DNA from 2 places in the Kitasatospora sp. NPDC091335 genome. Region 2 is predicted to be linked to the other one. Evidence: riboswitches for the same ligand, from Rfam matches in the RefSeq annotation. Region 2 holds a riboswitch; the other holds the start of a gene.

Region 1 (10,872 bases), on a different contig from region 2:
GCGTGCCGCCGTCCCGGCACGAACTCGGCCGGATGACCTTCACCGAGGTCGCCGGCGGGACGGAGGTCGTGTGGACGACCACCTTCCAGGTCCGCCTGCCCTTCGGCGCGGCCCTCACCCGGGCGGTGGCGAAGCCCGTCATCGCCCACACCTTCGGCCGGATCCTCGCCGCCGCCGACGCCGCGCTCACCGCGGGGCGAGCGGGCGGGGGTCGGCAGTAGGTTGTGATGATGACTGACTCCCTGCCGCCCGGCGGCGTTGTGTTCGACGCGGACGAACTGGATGCCCGGTGGGCGGACGCGTGGCGGCCGGAACAGGTCGCGGAGCGGTTGGACGGGCTCGGCACACCGTGGTGCGTCGCGGCGGGCTGGGCACTGGACCTGTTCCGCGGTGGGCAGTCGCGGCCGCACGGGGATCTGGAGATCGCGGTGCCGGCGGCGGGATTCCCGGAGGTCCGGGAGCGCTTCCCCGAGTACGTGTTCGACGCGGTGGGCTCGGGACGGGTCTGGCCGGCGGGGGGAGCCGAGGCGCTGGCGGCCACGCACCAGACCTGGCTGCGGGATCCGGCGAGCGGCCGGTTCCTGTTCGACGTCTTCCGTGAGCCGCACGACGGCGGGACCTGGATCTGCCGGCGGGACGAGGGGCTGCGGATGCCCTACGACACGGTCACCGAGCGGACGGCCGACGGGATTCCGTACCTGGTACCGGAGTTGGTGCTGCTGTTCAAGGCGAAGGCGGCGCGGCCGAAGGACCAGGCGGACTTCGACGGGGTGCTGCCGCTGCTGAGCCGGGCGCGGCGGGACGCGCTCGGCGGGTGGCTGCGGCGGGTGCACCCCGGTCATCCGTGGCTGGCGGAGCTGGGGGACCTGGCGGGGTAGCCCGGGGGCCGGGGTGCCGCGTCAGCGCAGCCCGGCAGGGCAGGGGAGGAGCGGCCAGGTGGGAGGTGAGCGGTGCACGTGCGGAAATTTCCGTCCGGATCCGGCTGGAAATGAGAGGCGGCCCCTCGCGCGGGTGAGCGCGAGGGGCCGGGCGGCCGGGCCGGGCGTGCGCCGGAAGTCGGACCGGCCGACTCCGGCGTCATGCCTCCCGGTGGCGGGAGGCCCATTCCTGCGGGCCACCTGCTTGCCCAGGTCGGTCATGGCGCGGACCCAGGGGTTGTCCGAGGCCTCGGCCGGCAACCCCTTGCCGGCGAGGAAGTCCGCGAACTCCTCGCGTTCCTCGTCCACGTCGTAGACGGCCAGCGTTTGGAGTCGGAACGCCGTTCGCTTGAACGTCTCGAAGAGCCGGCCGAAGTGCTCACCTTTGAGCATGGACGTCTTCCTCCAGGGGCGGCGTGGTGATTGTGACCTGTCTTGATGCTCCCGATCACCGGGGAACACGGTCAAGGACGCCATCTTTCGAGAACAGGAAAGCTGTTCGAATCCGCTCCCGCCCGGCGTGAACGTCGGGCGGGAGCGGGGGAGTTCAGGGGCTGGTGGTGATGGTGATCAGGTGGCTGGTCCAGTCGGTCATGTCGCCGACGTAGAGGGTGACGCTCCAGCTGTCGTTGCGGGAGAGGCAGTTGGTGACGCCCTCGCCGCCGCCGGGGCCGATGCAGAGCCGGATGAAGTCCCGGTGGGCCTCGCGGATGGGGAGGTCGCGGACGCGCTCCCAGAGGACGGGGAGGGCGTGGTCGAGGCTGGGGAAGTCGGTGGGGCACATGATGCCGGCGATTCCGGCCCGGACGACGCTCACGCGGCGGCCGCCTCGGGGGAGATGTGGCACCAGACGAACTTCCCGACGCCACCCTCGCGCGGGCAGCAGCCCCACTGGGTGGCCAACTCCCTGACGAGCAGCAGGCCTCGGCCGCTCTCGGCGGTGGTGGAGGCGGGGCGGTACGAGGGCTCCTCGCCGTCGGCGTCGTGCACCTCGATGCGGAGCGTGTCGTCCGGGGAGAGCTGGAAGCGGACGAGGATGAGGAGGTTGTGCGGGGCGCGGCAGTGCCGGACGGCGTTGGTGACCAGCTCGCTGACCAGCAACTCGCCGGTGAAGACGAGGAGTTCGCCGGAGGGGTGGGGGAGGAGGAACTTGTGGAGCGCCCAGCGGGCGGCCCGGGGGGAGGAGCGGTGCCGGGGGAGCCAGCAGCTCCGCTCGATGGGGGCGGGTGAGGGGGAGAGGTCTTCAGGCATGGCAGGGCCACCTATGGGGTGTGCAGGTGAAAGCGGCTGAAGAGGGCATGGGGATGCCCGGTGAGTAGCCCACTGCGATCACGATGTGTCGATCAACAAGCTACGGTGAGTAGCATGCTCCTGGGGGCTTCCAAAGTGCAAGTCCCCACTTTGGAAGTGATCAAAGATTGTTGCGGCGGGCCTGGGGCGGCAGACTGACTGCGCACAGAAGCGGGGAGGTCACGCGTGCCGGTGAACAGGAATCCGACCGTCCGACAGCGGCGGCTCGCTCGAACTCTCAAAGAGATGCGGCTTGCTGCGGGAATGACGATTGCCCAATCGGCCAGACAGCTCGTCTGCGCCGAGAGCAAGATCAGTCGGATCGAGGCAGCGCAGTCCGGAATCAGGCTCGTCGATCTTCGGCTGCTGCTCGACCTCTATGGAGTGGTGGATCAGGCGACGCGCGGTCAGCTGGAGGACCTGTCTCGGGATGGACGTCTGCGTGGCTGGTGGGACAGGTATTCCGACACCCTGTCGCCGCTGTATGCCGACTACATCTCATTGGAGGCCGATGCCTCCGACGCCTACAGCGTGGAGACCTTCCTGATCCCGGGCCTCCTGCAAACGGAGGACTACACCAGGGCCGTCGTGCGGGCGCAGATAGAGGATGCCGACGATGGACAGGTGGAGAGGCTGACCAAGGTCAGGTTGGAGCGGAGGTCGGTGCTGGCTCGCGAGTCTCCGCTGCGGCTGTGGGTCGTGCTCTCAGAGTCCGCGTTGAAGCACCAGGTCGGTGGGCGGGCGGTGATGCGGGAGCAACTCGACTATGTGGTCACCATGGCGGACCGCTCGAACATCAACATTCAAGTGCTGCCGGAGGAATCGGATGTTCATGCCGCGCTCTTCGGGCCACTGGTGATCCTCAGCTTCCCTGAGAGCACTGAGACGGACGTCGTGTACGTGGACAGCCTCCTCAGCACCCTCTACATCGAGGAGCCGGGCGAGGTCTTCAAGTACTCCAACCTGTTCCGCCGGGCGTTGGCCGAGTCTCTGCCGCGCAAGGAATCGATCGCGCTCATCAAGCGCATTGCGAAAGGAAGGTACAGCGATGAGTAGCACCCCGCAGGGTGCGGCCGCTGTCGACCTCATCTGGCGAAAGTCATCGTTCTCAGGGGCTCAGAGCAACTGTATTGAGATCGCGGCTGGTGTCACCGAGGTTGTGCCGGTGCGTGACTCGAAGGATCCGAACGGGCCGGCGCTGCTCTTCCCGGCCGAGGCCTGGGCCTCGTTCCTCTCCGGGGTCAAGTCCGGCGACTTTCCGACCGGCTGAAACATCAGCGGTGCCCCGCACGGGCTGTGGCCGTGCGGGGCACCGCTGATGTCGTATCTGCTGGCTTAGAAGTCGTCGTCGAAGGCGACCGAGCCCTCGACGGCCACCTGGTACGCCGACACGCGACGCTCGAAGAAGTTGGTCAGCTCCTGCACGTTCTGGAGCTCCATGAAGCCGAACGGGTTGGTCGAGCCGTACCGGATCGGCAGGCCCAGCCGCGCCAGGCGCTGGTCGGCCACGGCCTCCAGGTACTCGCGCATCGAGTCGGTGTTCATGCCGGCCAGACCGTCGCCGCACAGGTCCTGGGCGAACTGGAGCTCGGCCTCGACGGCCTCCTCCAGCATCTCCGTCACCTGCTTCGCCATCTCGTCGTCGAAGAGGTCGGGCTCCTCCTCGCGCACGGTGTCGACCACCGACATGGCGAAGTCCATGTGCATGGACTCGTCGCGGAACACCCAGTTCGTCCCCGTCGCGAGACCGTGCAGCAGACCGCGCGACCGGAACCAGTACACGTACGCGAACGCGCCGTAGAAGAACAGGCCCTCGACGCACGCCGCGAAGCAGATCAGGTTGAGCAGGAACGCCCGGCGATCTTCCTTCGTCTGCAACGAGTCGATGTGGTCGACCGCGTTCATGTACTTGAAGCAGAACTGCGCCTTCTGGCGGATGGAGGGGATGTTCTCCACCGCCGCGAAGGCCGCGTTGCGGTCCTCCGGGTCGGGCAGGTAGGTGTCCAGCAGCGTCAGGTAGAACTGGACGTGCACGGCCTCCTCGAACAGCTGACGCGACAGGTACAGCCGCGCCTCCGGGGAGTTGATGTGCTTGTAGAGGCTCAGCACCACGTTGTTGGAGACGATCGAGTCACCCGTCGCGAAGAACGCGACCAGTCGCCCGATGAGGTGGCGCTCGCCCTCGCTGAGCTTCGCCAGGTCGGCGACGTCGGAGTGCAGGTCCACCTCCTCGACGGTCCAGGTGTTCTTGATGGCGTCCCGGTACCGGTCGTAGAACGACGGGTAGCGCATCGGGCGCAGGGTCAGCTCGAAGCCGGGGTCGAGCAGCATCTTCTGGCGGTCGTCGGACATTACTGGCAGGCCTCGCAGGACTCGGGGTTCTCCAGGGAGCAGGCGATGGCGGCTTCCTGCTCCGGGGTGAGGGTCGGACTGTTCACGGGCACCGGCGCGGGCGCGGGCGCGGCGGCACGTGCGGTGCCGGACGCGGCCTGGGCGATGCGGGTGGCCGGGCGCGAACGCAGGTAGTAGGTGGTCTTGAGACCGACCTTCCACGCGTAGGCGTACATCGAGCTGAGCTTGCCGATGGTCGGCGCCGCCATGAACAGGTTCAGGGACTGGCTCTGGTCCAGGTACGGCATGCGGGCCGCGGCCAGGTCGATCAGCGCGCGCTGCGGCAGCTCCCAGGCCGTGCGGTACAGCGAGCGCACCTCGGCGGGCAGCCAGTTCAGCTCCTGCACCGAGCCGTTGGCGTCGCGCAGCGCGTCGCGGGTCTGCTGGTCCCAGACGCCGAGGTCCTTGAGCTCGCGCACCAGGTACGGGTTGACCTGGAGGAATTCGCCGGACAGCGTCTCGCGCTTGAACAGGTTGGACACCTGCGGCTCGATGCACTCGTACACGCCGGCGATGGACGCGATGGTCGCGGTCGGCGCGATCGCGAGCAGCAGCGAGTTGCGCAGGCCGGTCTCGGCGATCCGGGCGCGCAGCGCGGTCCAGCGGTCGGCCCACTGCGGGGCGGCCGTCGGGAAGTGGTCGATGTGCAGCTCGCCGCGGGCCGCGCGGGTCTCGCCGTACGCCTCGTGGCGGCCGAGCTGCTCGGCCAGGTCGGCGGAGCGCTCGTACGCGGTGAGCATGATGCGCTCGGCGATCAGCGTCGAAAGGGCCTTCGCCTCGGCCGAGTCGAAGTCGATCCGCAGCTTGAAGAAGACGTCCTGGAGGCCCATCACGCCGAGGCCGACCGGCCGCCAGCGGGAGTTGGAGGTGCCGGCCTCGGTGGTCGGGTAGAAGTTGATGTCCACCACGCGGTCGAGGAAGGTGACGGCGGTGCGCACGGTGGCGTCCAGCCGCTCCCAGTCCATCGCGCCGGCGAGGTCGCCGGCGGAGGCCCCGGCGGCCACGTGGGCGCCCAGGTTGACCGAGCCCAGGTTGCAGACGGCGGTCTCGGAGTCGTCCGTGACCTCCAGGATCTCCGTGCACAGGTTGGAGGAGTGCACGGTGCGGCCCGGCAGCGCGGTCTGGTTGGCGGCGCGGTTGGAGGCGTCCTTGAAGGTCATCCAGCCGTTGCCGGTCTGCGCCAGGGTGCGCATCATGCGGGCGTACAGGGTCTGCGCCGGGATGGTGCGGACGGCCTTGCCGGCCTGCTCGGCCTTGAGGTACGCCTCGTCGAAGTCGGCGCCCCACAGGTCGACCAGCTCCGGCACGTCGGCCGGGGAGAACAGCGACCAGTCCTGGTTGGCGTTGACCCGGCGCATGAACTCGTCCGGGATCCAGTGCGCCAGGTTGAGGTTGTGGGTGCGGCGGGCCTCTTCGCCGGTGTTGTCGCGGAGCTCCAGGAACTCCTCGATGTCGGCGTGCCAGGTCTCCAGGTAGACGCAGGCCGCGCCCTTGCGGCGGCCGCCCTGGTTGACGGCGGCGACCGAGGAGTCGAGGGTGCGCAGGAACGGCACGATGCCGTTGGACTTGCCGTTGGTGCCGCGGATCAGGCTGCCGCGCGAGCGGATGCGCGAGTAGGACAGGCCGATGCCGCCGGCGTGCTTGGACAGCCGGGCGATCTGCGCGTAGCGGTTGTAGATCGAGTCCAGGTTGTCCAGCGGCGAGTCGAGCAGGTAGCAGCTCGACATCTGCGGGTGCCGGGTGCCGGAGTTGAAGAGCGTCGGCGAGGAGGTCAGGTACTCCAGGCGGCTCATCAGGCCGTACAGCTCGGCCACCTCGCGCACCGACTGCTCGCTGTCGCCGACCGCCAGGCCGCACGCGACGCGGAGCAGGAAGTGCTGCGGGGTCTCGATCACCTTGCGGGTGATCGGGTGGCGCAGCAGGTAGCGGGACTGCACGGTGCGCAGGCCGAAGTACTCGAAGCGGTCGTCGCCCTCGGGGTCGATCAGCGCGTCCAGCGCGGCGGCGTGCTTGGCGACGAAGTCGGCGGTGGCGTCGCCGATCAGGCCCTCGTCGTGGCCGACGGTGATCGAGGCGGAGAAGGACACCGAGCCCTGGCTGTTCGCCTCGTCGACGATCTCCAGCGCGAGCAGCCGGGCGGCCAGCTTCGAGTACTGGGGGTCCTCGGCGATCATCGACGCGGCGGCGTCCACGGCCAGCCCGCGCAGTTCGGCGAAGTCCGAGCCGGCGTGGCGGCCGCGCAGCGCGGCGGCGGCGACATGGCCGGGGTCCACCTCGGTGAGGTCGACGCTGCGGTCGGTGAGCAGCCGCAGCAGGGCGCCGCCGGGGTCGGAGACCGTCGGGTCGGTGAAAACGGTACCGGTGCCCTGGGCGGGCAGGGTGGCTGAGGCTGCGGTGGTCAAGGCGCTCTCTCCTGGCGGCGATCGGCGGCTGTGATCGGGGGGCCACCGGGCCGATGGGGGCAGGGGAGCACGGCACGAACGCACACGGCGTCGCGCGACGGTTACTCCCCGGCCCGCCCGCGAGGCCCGGAGGGGTACTGCTCGTGCTGGCGCGGCCTCTGCGGGAGGGCCGTGGCGCACACTGTCCGGCAGGTAATCGGACTCGCGGGCACGGCTGCTGGAGCCGCCCGCTCACCGCTGCGGGGCAGTCCCGGATTCGCACCGGGTTCCCCTGCGTCGACAGCAGAAGCGAGCATACATGTTGTGCCGCCGGACTGCGGTGGCACCATATGTTGTGGCTGTCGTGTCGCGGGTGTGGCTGAGCGGGGTGGCCCGTCAGTGCTTCAGATAGACCTTGTACGTGCTCGAATCACCGGTCGGTGAGGTGAATTGGGCGACCAGCCGGTAGTGTCCGGCGGCGGTCAGGGCGTCGCTCAGGGCCCGGTCGGTGGCCTTCGGCGCGGTGCTGTCGAGGACGACCACGGTGAACCAGCCGTCCCGGATCGCGGCCACGCTGCCGGCGTCGCCGTGGTGCTGCACCCCGGCGCCGTCGCGGTAGTTCGTGCCGGCCCGCGCGGAGACCCACTGCTCGGGTCGGGAGACGCCGCCCAGGTAGTACTCGGCGAGTCCGTCGACCTCGGTGAGGTAGCGGCCCTGGGGCTCCGCGTGGACCCGCAGGACGGCCAGCAGGCGGCCGGAGTCGGGCCCGTTCTGGTAGCGCAGGGCGGACTGCTCCAGGCCGAGGGCGAGCAGCGCGACCCAGACCAGGATGCCCAGCTGGGGGTGGCGGAAGTGGGCGCCGACCAGCCGGGTCAGGCCGACCCCGGCGAGCGGGGCGGCGAGCAGCATGCCGTAGCCGAGGTGGCGGAACAGCGCGCCGGAGGTGCCGGTCCACAGGTGGGCGGCGGGGACCAGCAGGGTGGTGACGGTCAGGACGGCCCCGAGCAGGGCGCGCCGGCCCCGGGTGGTGGGGACGGCGTCCTTCTCCGGCGCGTCGTGCTCGTTGATCTGCTCGTGGCGCGCGTAGGCGATGGTGCCGGCCACCGCGAGGACGGTGAACAGGCCGGCCCACTGGAGCGTGCCGAGCAGGATCGAGCCGGCTGAGCCGGGGGCGTTGCCGCGCGAGGGCGACCACCCCGCGACCCTGCCGAGGGTGCCGTACGGGAGCAGCAGCAGGAGGGTGCCGGCGCCCGTCAGCAGCGCGCGCAGGGCTGCTGGTCCCGGCCGCTGGTACGGCCGGGCGCAGGCGAACGCGAGGGCGACCAGGGCGGGGACGGCGAAGGCCGCGGAGTAGGCGACGGCGCAGGCCAGCGCCGTGGGTGGGGCGGCGAGCAGGGCCAGGGCCGGATGCCGTCGGGCGGTGAACACGGTGGTCCAGGCCGCGACGGCGACCAGCAGGACGGCGAGCGACTCGGGCGCGGCGTAGAAGCCGACCACGACGGTGGACTGGAGGACGGCGTAGACGGCGATGGCGCAGATGGCGACCCGCTCGTTGAACAGCCGCCGGGTCAGCGAGTACAGCAGGACGGTGGTGACCAGCGCGAAGCCGAGGCTGAGCAGCCGGGTGCCCCAGATGCCACCGGCGTTCGCGGCGGCGCCGGCCAGCGGCGGGTAGAGCCAGGGCGAGCCGTGCACCCGGTCGACCAGGTCGGTGGTGACCGGGGTGCCGTGCAGCAGGTGGGCCAGCTGCCGGCGGCCGGAGACCATGGCGGCGGCCTCGTCGGGGTGGGCGGCGGCCAGCAGGCGCAGCGAGAGCGCGGCCTGGACGGTGAGGACGGCGCCCAGCAGGCCGCGGGCGATCCAGCGGCGGCGCGGGCTGGGGCCCGGGTCCCAGCTGATCGCGGGGACCTGCGGGATGGTGTACGGGGCCAGTTCTATGTTGTCGGGGTTGTCCACCGCCACGGCCGTGCGGGGCCCGGCGGTGTCCGGTCCCGGCTCGGCGGTGTCCGGTCCTGGTTCGGCGGGTTCGGGCTCGGCGGCCCGGCGGCGGGCCGCGCGGCCGTGCGGGACGGAGGGGAACTCGGACTCAGTGCTCATCTGGGGTTCCGGATGTCGAAGCCGTAACGGGGGTCGGACACGCGCTGCTTGAACGCGGCGAGGGTGTCCGGGACGGCCTCGACCCGCCAGTCCGCCCGCTTGACGATGTTGAACCAGACGAAGCCGACGACGTCGTCGTGCGCCTCCAGGCCGGAGAACAGCTGGTCGACGTCCGCGCGTTGGCGCTTGCCCTGCTCGGAGGCGGTCTCGCTGATGAAGAAGGGCTTCTTGGAGAAGCCGCGGATCTCGGCCATGGTCGGCCCGTACAGCGCCTCGAAGGTCTTCGGCCCGGTGCGGGTGAAGTAGCCGGTCATGCCCGCCCAGTCGACGTAGGTGTCGCCGGGGTAGTACGGCGCCAGGCGGGTGTTGGGCGCGGGGTCGGTGATGTTGGGGCTCCAGACCCAGATCACGTTGGTGGCGCCGGCCTGGTCGAAGATGTCGTGGACGTGGCGCCAGGCGGCCACGAAGTCCTCGGGGGTGGCGGCCTGACGGCCCCACGGGTACCAGTCGCCGTTCATCTCGTGGGCGATGCTGATGGCGATCGGCAGGTTGAACCTGGCGACGGACTTGGCGACGCCGCGCACGTAGTCGTCGGTGTCGCCGGCCGCGATCGAGGCGAGCGAGCGGTCGTGCGGTTCCCAGGCCATGAAGGGCAGTGCCCCGGCCTCGTGGATCCGGCGTGCGCCGGCGGTGTCGAAGCCGCCCTTCCAGTGGGCGTAGAACTCCAGGACGTTGGGCTGCTTGCCGATCGCGGCGCTGTAGCCGGGCAGCGCGTCCATCGTGGCGGGGACGTCGGGCAGGGCGGCGCCGAGGTACTTGTGGTCGGGCTTGAGCAGCGGCGTGACGTCGTACGGGACGCCGGCCGGCAGGGCCCTGGGCGTCCCGGCAGGCGCGCTCGGCGCGGCGCCCGGGGCCGTGCCGGGGGCCGTCGCGGGGGCGGCGCCGGGAGTGGCCGCGGCGGCGGGCCGGTCGAGGCCCTCCTGCATGGCGAAGCCGGGGTCCTCGGGGCCGCACCCGGTGGCGAGCAGCAGGCCGGCGGCGGTCAGCAGCAGGAGCGCCGGCCGGCGACGGAGCCGGCCGGCCCGTCGGAGGTGGGCGGGCATGGCGATCACACTGCTTCCGTGGGGCGCGGCTGGACGAGGACCCGGCCGACGATGGTGGCGTAGAAGAGGCCGGAGGCGAGGACGAGGGCGAAGTTGAGCGGGCCCATGGTGAGCATCCGCCAGATGCTCAGCAGCACCCAGAGCAGGGCCGTGCCGCCGCCCCAGACGATGACGCCGGTCCAGAACCGGCGGGTCTTGTTCTTCTTGGCGCCGGTGGAGCCGGTCGGCTGCCAGGCCATCCGGTTGCGGCGCAGGATGTCCCAGATGGCGAAGACGTGCGCCCAGCCGTACATCATGCGGGCGGCCCAGGCCTCCAGCCGGTAGGGATTGCGGTGCCAGAGCGGGAAGATGACCGTCGCGTAGATCAGCCCCGGCAGCACCAGCGCGGTGTTCTCCCAGCGGATCAGGTCGGGGCGGGCGAGCAGCAGGACGATCGGGATGAGCGGCGAGACGAGGGTGAACAGCGCCGTGTGGATGTAGTAGAAGAAGCCGGACAGGTAGCAGGCGCGGGTGACCGGCCGCAGCTTCGTCTGCCAGAACTTCTTGCTGGCGAGCAGGCTCATCGAGCCGGTGCACCAGCGGTACTGCTGGTTGAAGAAGCCGCCGACGTTGTCCGGGCAGACGCCGGTCGCCAGCGCCACGGGTATGTACTGGAGGTCCCAGCCGAGGCGGCGCAGGTCGAAGCCGGTGTGC
Region 2 (10,872 bases):
CACGCAGGGGCCGTAGGGGTCGGTGCCGCCGCGCGGAGCGGGCAGGCGGGTGTCGTCGGTCGGGTGGTCCATCCGGAAGTCCCAGTGTCGTCGGTCGGTGTCGTCGGTCGGTGTCGTCGGCAGCGTCCATCGTGCAGGACGGGCCGGAGTAGGAGCCAGGCGCGTCCGCCGGGGGCGCGCGGGGCCCGCCGGGGGCGCGGTTCACGCCCGCGCCCCCGCCGTCAGTGCCTCCGCCGTCGGCGCCGGCCGGGGCGCGGCGGGTCCGCGGCGCCGCAGCGCCGCCTCGACCCGGACCGCGTCGGCCGTGTCGCGGACCTCGTGCACCCGTACCGCCCACGCCCCCTGGGCGGCGGCCAGGACGCTGGCCGCCGCGGTGGCCGCGTCGCGTTCCCTGGCCGGGCGGGCCTCGCCCGTGTCCGGGTCGGCCAGCAGCTCGCCCAGGAAGCGCTTGCGCGAGGCCGCCACCAGCAGCGGGCGTCCCAGCGCGCTCCACGCGTCCAGCGAGGCCAGCAGCGCCCAGTCGTCCCGCCTGCTCTTGGCGAAGCCGAGGCCCGGGTCCACGATGACCTGCGACGGGTCGACCCCGGCGGACACCACCGCGTCCATCTGCCGGGCCACCTCGCCGATCACCTCGGCCACCACGTCGGTGTAGTCGGCCAGTCCGTCCATGCCCGCGGACTGCCCGCGCCAGTGCATGACGACGAAGGGCACCCCGGTCCTGGCCACGGCGCGGGCCATGCCCGGATCGGCCCGGCCTCCGCTGACGTCGTTGACGATCCGCGCGCCGGCCTCCACCGCCGCCTCGGCGACCCGGGCCCGCATGGTGTCGATGCTGACCAGGACGCCCTCGCCGGCGAGAGAGCGCACCACCGGCAGCACCCGGCGCAGCTCCTCCTCCTCGGACACCCGGGTCGCTCCCGGCCTGGTCGACTCCCCGCCCACGTCCACGATGTCGGCGCCCTGCTCCGCCAGCAGCAGCCCCCGGTCCACCGCCCGCCCCGGGTCCAGCCAGCGACCGCCGTCCGAGAACGAGTCGGGGGTCACGTTCACGATTCCCATCACTGCGCACCGGTCCCATCCGGGGAGTCCCGGCAATGCCTGCGAAGGTCTTTTCATGTCCCCATTGTGCCGTCCCGTCCGGGATCTTCCCCGGGCACCCCCGGTGGAGAAATCCGTATCACGGAGTGGACGCTCCGGGATTGGTCCGCACCAATCCGGATAACCTCCTGTCATGACACTCGGAATCCCCACCACGCGCACGGACCGGGCGGCCTCCATCCGCGAACTCCTCGCGACCGGCAGGCGTTCCTACTCGTTCGAGTTCATGCCGCCCAGGAGCCCCGAAGCGGAAGCCGGCCTGTGGAATGCGATCCGGCGACTCGAAGCCCTGTCCCCCACCTTCGTCTCGGTGACCTACGGTGCCGGCGGGTCGACCCGGGAGCGGACGGTCAACGTCACCGGCCGCATCGCCCAGGAGACCACCCTCACCCCGGCCGCCCACCTGACCGCCGTCGGCCACAGCGTCGCCGAGCTTCGGAACATCCTCGGGCACTACGCCGACCAGGGCGTCCGCAACATCCTGGCGCTGCGCGGCGACCCGCCGGGCGACCCGCTGGGCCGCTGGGACCGCCACCCGGACGGGGTGGAGTACGCGGCCGACCTGGTGCGGCTGATCAAGGAGTCCGGGGAATTCTGTGTCGGCGTGGCCGCGTTCCCGGAAATGCACCCGCGGTCTCCCGACTGGGATTCCGAGATCGGGCATTTCATCGCCAAATGCCGGGCCGGAGCGGACTACGCGATCACCCAGATGTTCTTCGAGACGGACAGCTACCTCCGTTTCCGGGACCGGCTGGAATCCTCCGGGTGCGCCGTTCCGATCATTCCGGAGATCATGCCGGTGACCACCATCCGGTCACTCCGGCGGATCCCCGACCTGTCCACCGCGGCCATTCCCCGGGAATTCTCCGAGCGCATGCTGAAGCACCGGGACGACCCGCGGGCGGTCCGCTCGATCGGCATCGAGTACGCGACCGGCATGTGCCGGCGCCTGCTGGCCGAAGGGGTCCCCGGCCTGCATTTCATGACCATGAACTTCTCCACGGTCACGACGGAGATCTACCAGAACCTCGGGCTGCCCGAGTCCGGCTGAGCTCGGCCCGGGCCTCCGGGGCACGAGGTGCCGGGGCGGGTACGACGGGGTCGCCGTACCCGCCCCGGTCACCGTCAGCCTGCGAGTTCCTCGCGCAGCAGGCGGGCGGCGCCGACCAGGCTCTCCAGCGAGGCCCGGGTCTCCGGCCAGCCGCGGGTCTTCAGCCCGCAGTCCGGGTTGACCCAGAGCCGCTCCGCCGGGATCGCGGCCAGGCCCGCGCGCAGCAGCGAGACGGCCTCCCCGGTGCCGGGGACGCGCGGGGAGTGGATGTCCCACACGCCCGGACCGACCTCGCGCGGGTAGCCCGCCCCGGCCAGTTCGCCGGCCACCTCCATGTGCGAGCGGGCGGCCTCCAACGAGATGACGTCCGCGTCGAGTTCGTCGATCGCGGTCATGATGGCGCCGAACTCGGCGTAGCACATGTGGGTGTGGATCTGGGTCTCGGCCCGCACCCCCGACGTGGCCAGCCGGAAGGCCTCGGTGGCCCAGTCCAGGTAGGCCGGGCGGGCCGCGGCCCGCAGCGGGAGGGTCTCGCGCAGGGCCGGCTCGTCGACCTGGACGACGGCCGCGCCCGCCGCCTCCAGGTCGGTCACCTCGTCGCGCAGCGCGAGGGCGACCTGCCGGGCGGTGTCGGCGAGCGGCTGGTCGTCGCGGACGAAGGACCAGGCGAGCATGGTGACCGGGCCGGTGAGCATGCCCTTGACCGGGCGCTCGGTGAGTCCCTGGGCGTAGCGGAACCACTCCGTGGTCATCGGGTGGGGGCGGGAGATGTCGCCGGCCAGCACCGGCGGCCGCACGTACCGGGTGCCGTACGACTGCACCCAGCCGTGCCGGGTGGCGAGGTAGCCGGTGAGCTGCTCGGCGAAGTACTGGACCATGTCGTTGCGCTCGGGCTCACCGTGCACCAGGACGTCCAGGCCGGCCTTCTCCTGGTACGCGATGACCTCGCGGACCTCGGCCTCCATCCGCTCCCGGTAGGCCGCCGCGTCGATCCGTCCGGCCGTCAGGTCGGCGCGGGCGGTGCGCAGTTCGGTGGTCTGCGGGAAGGAGCCGATGGTGGTGGTCGGCAGCAGCGGCAGGCCCAGCCGGGCCCGCTGGGCCTCGGCCCGGACGGGGTAGGGCTGGGCCCGGCGGGCGTCCTCGGCGGTGACGGCGGCGGCGCGGGCGCGCACCGCCGGGTCGCGGGTGATCGGCGAGCCGGCCCGGGAGGCCAGGTCGGCGCGGTTGGCGGCCAGGTCGGCCGTCACCGCGCCGGTGCCCTCGCGCAGGCCCCGGGCGAGCAGCGCCGCCTCGCCGGCCTTCTGCCGGGCGAAGGCCAGCCAGCGGGCGATCTGCGGGTCGATGTCGCGCTCCGCGGCGGCGTCGACCGGCACGTGCAGCAGCGAGCAGGACGGCGCCACGTCGACCGTGCCGGCGAGGCCCAGCAGGGTCGCCAGGGTCGCCAGCGACTTCTCCAGGTCGTTGATCCAGATGTTGCGCCCGTCGATCACCCCCGCCACCAGCCGCTTGCCGGGCAGTCCGCCGACCGCGGCGAGGTCGTCCAGGTTCGCGGCGGCCGGGCCGGTGAAGTCCAGCGCCAGGCCCTCGACCGGTGCCTTCGCCAGCACCGGCAGCGCCTCACCGAGCCGGTCGAAGTAGCTCGCGACCAGCAGCTTGGGCCGCTCGGTGAGGGCACCGAGCTCGCGGTAGGCGCGGGCGGCGGCGTTGAGTTCGGCCGGGGTGCGGTCCTGGACGAGCGCGGGCTCGTCCAGCTGCACCCAGCCGGCCCCCGCGGCCCTGAGCGCCGCGAGCAGCTCGGCGTAGACCGGCAGCAGCCGGTCCAGCAGCGTGATCGGCTGGAAGTCCTCGGCCACTCCCGGCGCCGGCTTCGCCAGCAGCAGGTACGTCACCGGGCCGACCAGCACCGGCCGCGCGGTGTGGCCCAGCGCCAGCGCCTCCCGCAGCTCGCCGACCGCCTTCGCCGGGTCGGCGGCGAACACCGTGTCCGGCCCCAACTCGGGGACCAGGTAGTGGTAGTTGGTGTCGAACCACTTCGTCATCTCCAGCGGCGCGACGTCCTGGGTGCCGCGCGCCATCGCGAAGTACCCGGCCAGCGCGTCGGCGTCCACCGCCTCCCGGTGCCGGAGCGGGATCGCGCCGACGGCCACGGTGGTGTCCAGCACGTGGTCGTAGAGCGAGAAGTCGCCGGTCGGGACCTCCTCGATCCCGGCCTCGGCGAGCTGCGCCCAGTTCGTCCGGCGCAGGTCGGCGGCGGTCGCCAGCAGCGCCTCCGCCGTGACGGCGCCCTTCCAGTACCCCTCGATCGCCTTCTTCAGTTCACGGTTGCGGCCCTGGCGGGGGTAGCCGTGCACGGTGGCGACGCTCGCCGCGGCTGCGGACTTCGTGGTCAAGGGACTCTCCTTCGCGAGCCTGATTCCTCAAGTGCCCGGTGACGGCACGAGGACGCGAAGGGATGACGAACCGGACGGATACCCGTGCACGCGCACGGCCCCGCCGGGTATGGTCGCCGACCCGCCCACGAGGTCACCGGATGGCCGCACGCGAACGGTCGCGCACGGGCAGTGGCAGGTCTTCGGACTCGTGGGCGCGCCCTCCCCGGCCTCACCAGGGCGGACACCTACTGGCCGTCGCTTCCCAGACCCGTTCCCGGGCCCAGTGCGTATGACGGCGGTCGTTCCCACTCACCGCTGCGGGGCAGTCCCGGACTGGCCAGTCGAAAGGCGTCACCGGGTTCCCTCTTGCGACGCGCCTGCCTGGCGGACAGGGCGAACCAGCTGCTCCGTCAGCTTAGGGGCAAACCGGCGGCGCCGAGGCGGAAATCTCGAAAGGCGTCCGCATGGTGGGACGTCGTCGCGGGCCGCTACTCGGCGGGCTCCAGCTCCGGCTCGGTCCTGCGGGCCCGCCGCTCCCGTGCCACCCGGCCGCGCTGCCGGTCGGCGGCGCTCTCCAGGAGCAGCTCCGGGACCCGGTGGGGCCGGCCCTCGGCGTCGACCGCCACGAACACCAGGTGCGCCGTCGCCACCCTGGTGACGGGCCCGGTGAGGTTCCACCGCTCCGAGGTCACCGCCACCGACACGTCCATCGACGTCCGTCCGACGTGGTCGACCCGGGCCCGGACGGTGAGGAGGTCTCCGGCCCGGACGGGCGCGAGGAACGACATCTCCTCGACCGAGACGGTGACCGCGGTGACACCGGCGTGCCGGCCCGCGGCGGCGGCGGCCGCGTCGTCGATCAGCTTCATCATCACGCCGCCGTGCACCGTCCCGTAGAGGTTGGTGTCGTGGTCGCTCATGATGTGGGCCAGGGTCACCGCGGACTCGGCCGGGGTGCGGGAGAGCACGGAGGGGCTGGTCACAGCGACGGCCCGCCCTTCGGGGCACCGGACGGGGCCACGGCCGGACGCCCGGCGTGCCGGCTCCGCGGGCCGTCGGGCCCGGGCCGGTGTCCACGGCGTACGGGCTCGTGGGGATCGTGGTCGGTGTTCCGCTTCACGGAACTCTCCTTCGCGGTTTCGCACACCCCGGGCACGCGAAGGGGCAGGCAGCGGTCCGGACACGTCCCGCCTGCACCGTCGACCCGCCCTCGGGGTCCTGGTGGGACCGCGGGCCGGCACGGCACGCGGGCAGCGGCAGGTCTTCGGACTCGTGGGCACGCCCTCCCGGCCGAACCGGGACGGGCACCTACTGGCCGTCGCTTCCCGGGCCCGCTTCCGGGCCGGTGCACATGACGGCGGTCGTTCCCACTCACCGCTGCGGGGCAGTCCCGGACTCGCACCGGGTTCCCTCTTGCGACACCCCGCCTGGCGGACGGGGCGAACCAGCTGCCCCGCCAGCTTACGTCCATCGGCGCAGCTCACAGCCACCGCCCACCGGCCTGACCCGGCCCGGGGGACCACGCGCGGGGCCGGACGGCAGAATGTCCCCATGCGGCAGATCTTCGTCATCGGCATCGGTGCGGGCGACCCCGACCACCTCACCCTGCAAGCGGTCAAGGCCCTCGGCCGTACCGACGTCTTCTTCGTCCTCGGCAAGAACGAGGAGCGGCAGGACCTCATCACCCTGCGCCGCCGGATGCTCGCCGAGCACGGCCGGCCGGGGCACCGCGTGGTCGAGGTGCCCGACGCGGAGCGCGACCGCGCCACTCCCGCGTACACGGCCGCGGTGGACGACTGGCGCGTCCGCCGCGCCGATCTGGTCGAGCGGCTGGTCGCCGAGCACCTCGGCGAGGGCGAGAGCGGCGCGTTCCTGGTCTGGGGCGACCCGGCCCTCTACGACAGCGTCATCGCCGTGGTGGACGACGTGTCGGCCCGGGGCGGTGTGCCGTTCGAGTACCGGGTGATCCCGGGCATCAGCAGCGTCTCCGCGCTCGCCGCCGCGCACCGCACCACGCTGACCCGGGTCGGCCGCCCGGTGCAGATCACCACCGGCCGCCGCCTCGCCGAGGGTTTCCCCGAGGGAGTGGACGACGTGGTGGTGATGCTCGACGGCCGGGCCGCCTTCACCGAGGTCGACCCCGCGGGGTTGGAGATCCACTACGGCGCCTACCTCGGCACCCCGGACGAGGTGCTCGTCTCCGGGCCGCTTGCCGAGGCCGCCCCGCGGATCCGCGAGCTGCGCGAGCGGGCCCGCGCGCGCAAGGGCTGGATCATGGACACCTACCTGCTGCGCCGGTCGGACGGCTGACGGCTGACGGCTGACGGCTGTCGGGACACGGTGCGCCGCCCCGGGGGTGGGGCGGCGCGGCGCGTCAGCGAGCTTGATCTCCGGCTGCCCGAACTTCGCGGTGTCCGCCGCCAGCAGCACGTCGCAGAGCATCGCCAGCTCGCAGCCGCCGCCCAACGCGTAGCCCGCCACCGCCGCGACCACCGGCTTGCGCAGCGCACCGAAGCGGTCCCAGGCGGCGAACCAGTCGCCGAGGTAGGCGTCGACGAATTCGAGCGACTGCATCTCCTTGATGTCGGCGCCGGCCGCGAAGGCCTTCTCCGAGCCGGTGACCAGCAGACAGCCGGTCTCCGGGTCACGGTCGAACTCCGTTGCCACGGCCACGACTTCGTTCATCAGCCGGGTGTTCAGCGCGTTCAGTGCCTTGGGCCGGTCCGGGGTGATCAGCCCCACCCGGCCCCTGCGCTCGACCAGGATCGTCTCGTAGCCGGTCACTCGGCACCCTTTCCCAGCGTCGTGATGATGGCCGAGAAATCCAGTCCGGCCGCCTCGCCCTGGGCGAAGGAGGCGTACAACTCGGCTGCCCGGCGCCCGAATTCGGCCGGCAGGGCGGAGGCGGTGGCCGCGTCGGCGGCCAGCCCGAGGTCCTTGGCCATCAGCGCCGCGGCGAACCCGGCCGCGTACTCGCGGTTGGCCGGGCTGGCCGGGACGGGCCCGGGGACCGGACAGTTGGTGGTGAGCGCCCAGCACTGGCCGGAGGCCGTGGCGGCGACGTCGAAGAGCGCCTGGTGGCTGAGCCCGAGGCTCTCCCCGAGGAGGAAGGCCTCGCTCACCGCGATCATCGAGACGCCGAGGATCATGTTGTTGCAGAGCTTCGCGGCCTGCCCGGCACCGGACGGGCCGCAGTGCACCACCGTGCGCCCCATGGCCGCCAGCACCGGCTCCGCCTCGGCGAACTCGCCGTCGGAGCCGCCCACCATGAAGGTCAGGCTCGCGGCCTCGGCCCCGGGCACTCCGCCGGAGACCGGCGCGTCCGCGGCCAGGTGCCCCGCGGTGCGGGCCAGGTCTGCGGCGATCCGGGCGTCCCCGACCGCGATGGTGGAGCAGTCCACGAACAGCGCGCCGCGCGGCGCCGCCGCCGTCAACTCCCGGTAGGACTCCAGGACGTGGCGCCCGGCGGGGAGCATGGTGACGACCACCTCGGCCGCCGCGACCGCCTCCGCCGCCGAGCCGGCCACGGCCACGCCGTGGCCGGCCGCGCGTTCCCTGGCGTCCTCCGCCAGGTCGTAGCCGGTCACCCGGAGCCCCGCCCCCACCAGGTTGGCGGCCATCGGGCCGCCCATGTTGCCCAGCCCCACGAATCCGATGTTCAGGCTCACCAGCGCTCCAGGGTGCTCGTGGTGGAGAGGCCGAGCTCACGCTCGCCCAGCCTCGCGAAGTGGCGGTCGACCTCGGCGTCCCGCACGGCGGCCAGGTCGGCCGGGCTCCAGCGCGGGGTGCGGTCCTTGTCGATCACCTGGGCCCGGATGCCCTCCGGCAGGTCGGCGGTGGCGAGCGCGGCGCAGGAGGTGCGGTACTCCTGGTCGAGGACGGCCTCCAGCGGGCCGAGCGCCCGGGCCCGGCGCAGCGCGGCGAGCGTCACCTTGACGGCGGTGGGCGAGTTGGCGGCGATCCGGTCGGCGGCCTCTCCGGCGGCCGGGTCGCCGGCCGCCGCCAGCCGCTCGACGATCTCCTCGACGGTCGGCGCGGCGTAGCAGCGGTCGATCCACTCCCGCTGCCCGGCCAGCCGGCCGGGCGGTGCGGCCGCGATGTGCCGGGCCAGCGCGTCGTGCACCGGCCGGACGGCCAGGTCGTCCAGCAGGGCGGGAAGCCGCCCGGCGGGCACGAAGTGGTCGGCGAACCCGCACAGCAGGGCGTCCGCGGCGCCGACCGCGCCGGCCGTGAGGGCCAGGTGGGTGCCCAGTTCGCCGGGGGCGAGGGCGAGCAGGTAGCTGCCGCCGACGTCCGGGACGAAGCCGATCCCGGTCTCCGGCAGGGCGATCCGGCTGCGTTCGGTGACGATCCGGACGCTGCCGTGCGCGGAGACGCCGACCCCGCCGCCCATCACGATGCCGTCCATCAGTGCCACGTATGGCTTCGGGTAGCGGGCGATCCGGGCGTTGAGGTGGTACTCGTCGCGCCAGAACCGCTCGGCGGCGGCGCGGTCCCCGCCGGTGGCGGCGCGGTGGATGGCGACGATGTCGCCGCCCGCGCAGAGCCCGCGCTCGCCGGCGCCGGTGACGACCACGGTCGCGACGGCGTCGTCGTGCTCCCAGTCGTCCAGGGCCCGGGCGATCCGCAGCACCATGGCGTGGGTGAGGGCGTTGAGGGCCTTGGGGCGGTTGAGCACGATCAGCCCGGCCCGGCCCTCCCGGTGGACCAGGACGTCGTCGGCCCCGGTGGTGTCGGCCCCCATCAGGCGGCCCCGATCAGGCCGCGGGCGACGATGACGCGCATGATCTCGTTGGTCCCTTCCAGGATCTGGTGCACCCGCAGGTCGCGGACGGTCTTCTCGATGCCGTACTCGGTCAGGTAGCCGTAGCCGCCGTGGAGCTGGAGCGCCTGGTTGGCCACCTCGAAGCCGGTGTCGGTGGCGTGCCGCTTGGCCATCGCGCACAGCTGCGGGGCCCGCGGGTCGCCGCGGTCCAGGGCCGCCGCCGCGCGCCAGAGCAGCGCCCGAGCGGCCTCCAGTTCGGTGGCCATGTCGGCGAGCCGGAACTGGAGCGCCTGGGCGTGCAGCAGCCGGGCGCCGAAGGCCTCGCGGTCGGCGAGGTGCGCCGTCGTCCGCTCCAGGGCGCTCTGGGCGCCGCCGAGCGAGCAGGCGGCGATGCCGAGCCGGCCACCGTCGAGGCCGGCCATCGCGATCCGGAAGCCCTCGCCCTCGCCGCCGAGCAGCCGGTCGGCGGGCAGCCTGACCCCGTCCAGCAGCACCTGGCGGGTCGGCTGGGCGTTCCAGCCCATCTTCCTCTCGTTCGGCCCGAAGGAGAGGCCCGGGTCGTCGCGGTCCACCAGGAACGCCGAGATGCCCCTGGCGCCCGGTTCGCCGGTGCGGGCCATCACCAGGTACACCCTGGCGGCACCCGCGCCCGAGACGAACTGCTTGACGCCGTCCAGCACCCAGTGGTCGCCGGCGCGCACCGCCCGGGTGGTGATGGCGGCGGCGTCGGAACCTGCCCCCGGTTCGGTCAGGCAGTAGCTGCCCAGGTGCTCGGCCGAGCAGAGCGCGGGCAGCCAGCGGGCGCGCTGCTCCTCGGTGCCGTGGCGGTCGACCATCCAGCCGACCATGTTGTGGATGGACAGGTAGGCGGCGATGGAAGGGCAGCCGCCGGCCAGTGCCTCGAAGGCCACCACCCCGTCCTGCCGGGAGAGTCCGGAGCCGCCGGCCTCCTCGCGGACGTAGACCCCGGCCAGCCCGAGGTCGGCGGCCTTGCGCAGCACGTCCACCGGAAAGTGCTTGGTCTGGTCCCACTCCACCGCGTACGGCGCCAGGCACTCGGCGGCGAACTCCCGTACCGCGGCGGCGATATCAATCTGATCTTCCGTCAGATCACTTGCGTGCACGGCGTTCACCCCATCGTCGGCATGGTGAAGCTCGCGCCCTCCTTGACCCCGGAGGGCCAGCGCGAGGTGACGGTGCGGGTGCGGGTGTAGAAGCGGATGGAGTCGGGGCCGTGCTGGTTGAGGTCGCCGAACGCGGAGCGCTTCCAGCCGCCGAAGGTGTGGTAGGCGACCGGCACCGGGATGGGCACGTTGACCCCGACCATGCCGGTGTCCACCCGCCGGGCGAAGTCCCTGGCGGTGTCGCCGTCCCGGGTGTAGATGGCCACGCCGTTGCCGAACTCGTGCTCGCTGGGCAGCCGCAGCGCCTCCTCGTAGTCGGCGGCGCGGACGACCGTGAGCACCGGACCGAAGATCTCCTCGCGGTGGATCCGCATCCCGGGCGTGACCCGGTCGAACAGCGAGGCGCCGAGGAAGTAGCCGCCCTCGTGTCCTTCCAGTCGGAACTCCCGCCCGTCGACGACG

What was found. A riboswitch is a leader RNA that binds a small molecule or an ion and turns the genes downstream of it on or off. The one in region 2 is predicted to bind cobalamin.
Region 1: it holds a riboswitch for cobalamin, as region 2 does, so the genes downstream of both, ACIQOW_RS12775 (ribonucleoside-diphosphate reductase subunit alpha) here and ACIQOW_RS25010 (acyl-CoA thioesterase) in region 2, are expected to answer to the same signal.

The regions. Positions count from the first base shown of each region.
Region 1 is NZ_JBIVUM010000004.1:286,648-297,519, forward strand. It holds gene ACIQOW_RS12735 (SRPBCC family protein) at 1-221, shown strand, start outside; gene ACIQOW_RS12740 (nucleotidyltransferase domain-containing protein) at 231-878, shown strand; gene ACIQOW_RS12745 (DUF6879 family protein) at 900-1,310, opposite strand; gene ACIQOW_RS12750 (hypothetical protein) at 1,465-1,734, opposite strand; gene ACIQOW_RS12755 (ATP-binding protein) at 1,731-2,168, opposite strand; gene ACIQOW_RS12760 (helix-turn-helix domain-containing protein) at 2,394-3,263, shown strand; gene ACIQOW_RS12765 (DUF397 domain-containing protein) at 3,256-3,477, shown strand; gene ACIQOW_RS12770 (ribonucleotide-diphosphate reductase subunit beta) at 3,543-4,559, opposite strand; gene ACIQOW_RS12775 (ribonucleoside-diphosphate reductase subunit alpha) at 4,559-6,976, opposite strand; cobalamin riboswitch at 7,170-7,329, opposite strand; gene ACIQOW_RS12780 (glycosyltransferase family 39 protein) at 7,376-9,076, opposite strand; gene ACIQOW_RS12785 (glycoside hydrolase family 26 protein) at 9,073-10,179, opposite strand; gene ACIQOW_RS12790 (glycosyltransferase family 2 protein) at 10,185-10,872, opposite strand, start outside.
Region 2 is NZ_JBIVUM010000012.1:224,903-235,774, forward strand. It holds gene thiI (tRNA uracil 4-sulfurtransferase ThiI) at 1-72, opposite strand, end outside; gene folP (dihydropteroate synthase) at 202-1,059, opposite strand; gene metF (methylenetetrahydrofolate reductase [NAD(P)H]) at 1,232-2,149, shown strand; gene metE (5-methyltetrahydropteroyltriglutamate--homocysteine S-methyltransferase) at 2,224-4,539, opposite strand; cobalamin riboswitch at 4,695-4,939, opposite strand; gene ACIQOW_RS25010 (acyl-CoA thioesterase) at 5,010-5,504, opposite strand; cobalamin riboswitch at 5,780-5,936, opposite strand; gene cobF (precorrin-6A synthase (deacetylating)) at 6,073-6,831, shown strand; partial or broken gene ACIQOW_RS25020 (enoyl-CoA hydratase-related protein) at 6,838-7,305, opposite strand; gene mmsB (3-hydroxyisobutyrate dehydrogenase) at 7,302-8,189, opposite strand; gene ACIQOW_RS25030 (enoyl-CoA hydratase/isomerase family protein) at 8,186-9,265, opposite strand; gene ACIQOW_RS25035 (acyl-CoA dehydrogenase family protein) at 9,265-10,410, opposite strand; gene ACIQOW_RS25040 (CoA-acylating methylmalonate-semialdehyde dehydrogenase) at 10,416-10,872, opposite strand, start outside.